DNA from 2 places in the Desulfosporosinus meridiei DSM 13257 genome. Region 2 is predicted to be linked to the other one. Evidence: riboswitches for the same ligand, from Rfam matches in the RefSeq annotation. Region 2 holds a riboswitch; the other holds the start of a gene.
The links. A riboswitch is a leader RNA that binds a small molecule or an ion and turns the genes downstream of it on or off. The one in region 2 is predicted to bind cobalamin.
Positions count from the first base shown of each region.

Region 1 (3,420 bases), 1.8 Mb from region 2:
GGACGAATTTTTGGTATTAAAGATTGACAAATCTAACATCTAGTGCTAGGCTGAAAAAAACTTCATACCAATAAACGAGTATACTTTTTTAAGTGAAAGTATTAATAGGGAAGTCAGTCAATCTGACGCGGTCCCGCCACTGTGATAGTGAGCGGCCTTACATGATGTCACTGGGATACTGGGAAGACGTAAGGCAGCGATGAACTTAAGCCAGGAGACCTGCTCGTTTAGATTAATCAGAACCTACGGAAGATAGGGGAGGTGTTCTTTATGTCGGGTTGTCAGCAACTTAATCCGATTAATAGAGTCAGTCATAACCCTTTACAGGTATCTGTAAAGGGTTTTTTTAGCTCTCTGAGGTGCTATCTTGTTCTTGTCTGAAGAAGTCGAACTATTAAATTACAGGGATGGGGAGAGAAACGTATGTTAGAACATGGCATTGAAGGCTATTGGGATAGGCAGGAAACCGGCAAGAGCAAATCCGTTCAAGATGATCGAGCCTGCCCTAAAAAAGAAGCTTGGAAGTCATTGTTGATTAAATATGTCGGGCGCGGAGAAAACCAGCAGGTGTTAGATGTAGGAACCGGAGATGGCTTTTTGGCAATATTATTAGCCGGGCTGGATTATTCAGTTACAGCAATATATGGGCATTCAGATAGATTGGAACAAGCTCAGAAAAACGCTCAGGCCTCAGGAAAGAACATACGCTTTTTGAAAGCCGAGGCTCATGCTATTGACCTGCCCAATGAAAGTGTTGATTTGATTGTTGCAAGAAATGCCCTGGGACTTTCCCTTCACCCGCAGGAAGTGTATCAGGAATGGTTTAGACTTTTAAAACCGTACGGTAAGGTATTGGTGTTTGACGCTAATTGGTATTTACGCCTTAACAATCCGGACTTGCAACGACAATGTAATAAGTATCGGCACCTGGCTATCAAGAAAGGTTATCAAGACAACAGCATCTTCGAGCAGCAAGTAAGCGAGGCAATTGCTCGGGGAATGCCCTTATCCTATGAAAGACGGCCACTTTGGGATCATGGTGCATTTCGGCGCTGCGGCTTTCAACAAATTGAAGTTGAGGAAAATATTAGCCCCTGGGTTTTTAGTGAACTCGAACAGATCTTGTACTATCCAACTCCAATGTTCGCTATTTGTGCGACAAAATAATGTCCGGAAGCTAATTTAAGTAAAAGTCCCAAATCTGAAGATTTGCATCAGAATTGGGGCTTTTCATTTTTGGAAGAGCTAAGCCATAACGGCACAATCTGCTTAAATTCTCTTTGTTCCTGTCTTAGTAAATAATAACTAATTGTAAGAGAAAGAAAACAGCAGGGATTCCACAATTTTTGTTGAATAAAAACTTGTAGAATGAAAAGCTAGAATATTATAAAATTGCTGAAATCCGGGAAAACTTAATAATGAGCAATGAGTATACTTTCTTGAGAGAAAGTATTGAAAAGGAAAGTCAGTTAATCTGACGCGGTCCCGCCACTGTGATAGTGAGCGGTCTTACAAAGATGTCACTGGGCCACCGGGAAGACGTAAGGCAGCGATGAACTTAAGCCAGGAGACCTGCTCATTGCAACCACGCAGAACCTACGGAAGATAGGGGAGGTGTTAAAAATGCTGACCGCACAGTGTCAATATTTATTAGTGTTTTTTGCTTCTCAACAACGTTGAGGAGCTTTTTTAGTGATCAGATTTAAGCAAACGGATTTAGGTGAAGTAAAGAGATGTGGATTAGACAAACTGGGATGTAAGTGAAAGTAGTCTATAGGTGAATACTTTAGGAATGCTAGCCAAGGGTGAAAATTTCGCAAAGAATTTAACAGGACAGGACGATTTGGGGGTTCCGGGGGTGCTTCTTCAGGTGATCAAGTTTGAGGAATGGCAGTTCAGGACACTATAAAAGCGAACCACAAACAGGAAGATAAAGTGACTTTGGGGAAGGGGGAGAGATGATTGAACAGAGCATTCACTACATTTCATCCAGCAGTAAGCTTTATATTTTTTGCAGTCATGCTAATTTTCACCATGCTTTTTTTGCATCCGGTTTTTCTGGGGTTAACCTTAATTCCCGCCCTGATTTTATCAATAATTCTTAATGGGCGTAAGGGTGTCAAGTTTAGTCTTTTATTTTACCTGCCAATGTTTTTGTTCATCAGTATCGCTAACCCCTTATTAAATCATCGCGGAAGAACCGTATTATTTTACTTGATGGACAATCCTATTACTTTAGAAGCGGTGCTTTATGGGATATGTTCAGCGGTATCCTTGATTGCAATTTTGGCCTGGTTCTCTTGTTACAATAAAGTAATTACAGCGGATAAATTTTTATATCTATTTGCTAAGATTTCTCCGGCAGTTGCCCTGCTGATTACTATGAGTATGAGAATGACTTCTAAACTAAAATATCAACTCAAGACTATTAGTAATGCTCAACATACCATAGGCTTGGATCAGAGTACTGGAAATGTTAGGGAGAGAGTCAAGAAAGGTATGAGAGTCATTTCCATACTGTTGAGCTGGTCCATGGAGGATGCCATTGAAACCGCTGATTCTATGAAGGCCAGAGGGTATGGGTTAAAAAACAGAACGACCTTTTCACTTTTTAAGTTTGATAAGCGGGATGGTTTGGTTTTGGCTGTGATCAGTGTCTTAGGGGCAATATGCTTGGCAGGGTATTTTTTAGGGTACGGTACCTTGCAGTTTTATCCCTCAATTAAGCCTGTAAATCTATCAATTCAGGCTATTGTGCTGTATTTTGTCTTTGCCGCATTGGCATTATTGCCGATTATTATTGAGGTAAAGGAGAGTTACAAATGGCGTTCTTACAAATAAAAGACTTGAGTTTTTCCTATCCCAAGACCCTGGAAAAGGCCCTCTCCAATGTGAACTTAAGTATTAACCAAGGAGAGTTTATTCTGGTCTGCGGTGTGTCCGGCTGCGGAAAGAGTACACTTTTAAGGCAGATAAAACGTGAAATCGCTCCCCATGGCACGCGGACAGGGAAGGTGTATTATCAGGGCAAAGATGTTGAGCAATTAGATCAGAAAATCTCAGCTGCTGAAATTGGCTTTGTCATGCAAAACCCTGAGACTCAACTAGTAACCGATACTGTATGGCATGAGTTGGCCTTTGGCTTGGAAAATCTGGGACTGAGTACACCTGAAATTCGCCGCAAGGTTGCAGAAATGGCCAGCTTTTTCGGCATCAATGGCTGGTTTAGAAAATCCGTGGATGAATTGTCGGGCGGCCAAAAGCAACTCCTGAATTTAGCATCAGTGATGGTCATGCAGCCTAAGATACTGATCCTGGATGAACCAACGGCTCAGTTAGATCCCATTGCAGCCCAAGATTTTCTGGCAACCATTGCTAAGATCAATCGAGAGTTAGAAGTGACCGTAATCATAACAGAAC
Region 1 covers NC_018515.1:501,011-504,430, forward strand. The annotation lists cobalamin riboswitch at 60-241, shown strand; gene DESMER_RS02325 (class I SAM-dependent methyltransferase) at 424-1,167, shown strand; cobalamin riboswitch at 1,411-1,594, shown strand; gene DESMER_RS02330 (energy-coupling factor transporter transmembrane component T) at 1,963-2,841, shown strand; gene DESMER_RS02335 (ABC transporter ATP-binding protein) at 2,823-3,420, shown strand, end outside.
Region 1: another riboswitch for cobalamin. It lies ahead of DESMER_RS02330 (energy-coupling factor transporter transmembrane component T); the one in region 2 lies ahead of DESMER_RS10515 (hypothetical protein).

Region 2 (3,420 bases):
TCCGGATCCTGCAATACAAGTCCTAATACCTTGGCTAAAGTCTGAACTGCAGTCTTGCCCACGTCCTTTCCGGCAATACGCACCCGGCCGGATAGTTTCCCTTCTAAAAGTTGGGGAATCAGCCCATTCAAACATAAGCTCAAAGTAGTTTTACCCGCTCCTGTGGAACCCAGCAACGCAACGAATTTCCCTTTTTCTACGCTGAGATTGATGTTTCTCAGGCTGGGCTCCGAAGCATTTGGATAAGTATAAGAAAGATCCTTAAGTTCTATCAATATTTTTCACCTCAAGCTTAAATGAGCCGGCTTCCTTTAATTGCTTTATATGCAACAGCGGAGATAATCACGTTTAAAGCTGCCCCAACAGCCAGGAAAGGCAACAATCCTAAAACTCCTCCCATCCCCATCATAGGCAGCATAGCAAAAGCGGATACCACACCATTAAGGAGTATTCCGACGATGACCGCAGGAATCAAGCCGATTTTTTCATTCACCCAGCGGTAAGCCACGGCCCATAAAGCCATTTGTAAAGCGATATATAAGTGGACAGGAATACTCATGGGAAAACCGTTTACAGCTGCGGTCAACATGTGGCCAAAAGCAATGACAATCCCTCCGGTGGTTCCCCCAAAGGCTAAAGCGCTAAAAAAACCGGGTGCGGAATCCATCCCGATAGTACCAACGGGACTGGGGATCTTAATAAGTGCCCCAACCGCACTTAAGGCAATAAAAATTGCCATGATAGATAGTCTTTTTACATTCCAAGGAGATAGTTTCAATTCCTGTTCTTCTCTTCCTAAGCTTTGCATAAAATTCCCTCCTAAAATTAAGCCAACTCGCCGATTCTTGTTAAAGGCAAGTTTAACTCCCTAATATAGTTCGCATCTAAAACCTCTGCCGAGGAAAAAATCAAACATGTAGACGGACCGGCTGACTTTCCCAAATCCAGGGTACAGCTTTGTTCAACTTGCAAGCGAGTATTGATAGAGGCTGCAAGTTGTTCTGCCTCCAATCGTATGCCCCTTGAACCTACTGGTATTATGTCATGAATCCATGAGTTTTTTATAAGTGCTCGGACACTTTTGACGTTAACAATTTCCGGATCCTCTGGATCGCTAAGTTCCGGGCCTACCTTAGGCAGTCCCAGGCAATAGACGTAATCCCTTGGTTGAGAAGTACCAATGCGCAAATTTGACTTTTCAGCAACACCAATGACGCTCACTCCCAGACCTGTCTGTTGAGTAGGCATGTTTTTTTCCGTACTGATCACAATGGGCAGGTCGGCTAATCCAGCCGATTCCAGTTCGTCCTTCACCCCCTTTATTAGCTCATCCCCCGCCGGAGACGGCTCATTGGAAATCGCCACAGTGATCATTTGGGCTACACCACCGGTAGATATAACTTCTAAAAGAGCGACCCTTGTGGTCAACTTCCCTGTAATGAACCAAGAAATCTTATAGGCATCTAAGTCTTTCATACCAATTGCCCCGCATGAGTCACAGGCAGCCAGCAGATATTGGGTTTCGTTGATAGAAACAACTTCAACATCCCTACCCAGAAATCCCATTCCGTTCCTTCCCCCTTTCCGAAGATAATAAAAAGTTCACAGTCAATTCTCTTGTTATATTAACAAGAGAATTGACCATGAACTTTACCTTAATTCATGAATCCAACATTATAGGCAGGTCTCCTGACTTAGAATCACCGACAGTATGCGCCTTCCCGGTTTCCCAGTGGCAAATGCATAAGTCTCCTCTATACAGTGGTGGGTCCGCCCGGGATTCTCACCCGGTTCCCTATTCACCCTCAATTAAAGGGCACCTATAACTAAACTATTGAATTAATCGTAGTTTAATACAAGATGCTAAGGATTACAAGACTTTTTTAAACTAAGTATACAATACTTCCCACACTTCAAATTTACACCCCATATATAAATTTTTGCCTGTAGTCCCTTGAATATCCTCCCACACTTTATTGCTTCTACACTTATCTATATTTTTCCTTTAAGCTATGTTCTCCGAACTTATAAAAAATCAAGAAACAAAAAACCAACACCTATTCTGATATAGGTCTTTGTTTCTCTGGCGTTCAGCCCTCCTTTCATTTTTACAGTTTCTAAATTCATCAAAGTTCAAATCTTGTAAGGTTTCTCAATTTAGGATTTGCAATTCGCTATGGGAATTTTCGCGTTGAGTCCCATTTCTCTAATTTTCCTATCTGTAATTAACGTTATAAAAAGGCGGAATCAAAAATGTTCAAATTCGCCTGCGTCGGCGAATTTGAACAATAATATTATTCTCTCCCCGCAAATGAACCTAACATTATAGTTTTCTTCCTTATCCATTACAAATATGAAATACCCAAAATTAAGCATTTTCAACGTCTATCATGGTCATTCGAAGGTACTAAGCATTAAACTCAAATTTGTTAATTATATATTGATCGTAACAAGCCTGTTTGTCCAGTTAATTAAAACCGGGGTAGTTGTATATGAACCCTATAATATAATATATAATCGAAGTGTGTTATGGTCACCCTAATGCTTTTTAAAGGTGGGGCAGCAGTGGATAATAGAATAATTTGTGAAAATAGGACATATACCGAAGTCATGAACACCCATGACCACAGCTTTGTACAGTTAATACTGCCGCTTCAGGGAGTTCTGAACATAAAGACCGCCGGTAAGGAATTAGAGTTAGATGAGGCCCGTTTGTTTTTACTTCCCCCTTCCTGCCAGCATACCTTCTGGGCGAAGCAGAACAACAAATTTCTAGTATTGGATATTCCCCGATTCATGTTTCAATTGGGTGTATTGGACAATTTTCCAAGTGGACAAAACTATGTAATGGATGAGAAATGGAAGGCCATTAGATTCCTTCTTTTAAGTGAAGCTGGTCAAGGTAAAATCGAATCATCCAGGATCAGTTCTCTTTTTCATTTTTTTAATACCTACTTGACAGAATATCAGATTCCGGAGTCAGTTAAATATATTCAGAAATTCTATAACGAACAGATAAGCCTGGAGAAGCTCGCTTCTTTAGAACATTACACCGTTAGTTATTTTTGTTCATGGTTCAAAGGCATTATGAACTGTACCCCGATGGCATATCTGAAAAAAGTGAGAATTGAGCAGTCAAAACAACTGCTTCTTGGTACAAGTCTTAATATCTTACAGATTGCTTGGGAAGTCGGATATGTCCACCAGTCTTCTCTTGATAGGGTATTTAAAGAAATCGAAGGTATAACTCCAGCTGAATACCGGCGGAACAATATGAAGATACGCTAAAAAAAATCCTAATCCCGGTGAAAATAACTTTATGACTTTGCTTTATTATTATCTAAAAAGAAGCTGCTCTTTTACTATATTATGACAAATTGTGAAATCAGCTAAAGGAGAAAATAATGAAGCAAAATGAAA
Region 2 covers NC_018515.1:2,288,185-2,291,604, reverse strand. The annotation lists gene DESMER_RS10525 (ABC transporter ATP-binding protein) at 1-275, opposite strand, end outside; gene DESMER_RS10520 (ECF transporter S component) at 293-808, opposite strand; gene DESMER_RS10515 (hypothetical protein) at 826-1,566, opposite strand; cobalamin riboswitch at 1,663-1,839, opposite strand; gene DESMER_RS10510 (AraC family transcriptional regulator) at 2,566-3,288, shown strand; gene DESMER_RS10505 (EamA family transporter) at 3,405-3,420, shown strand, end outside.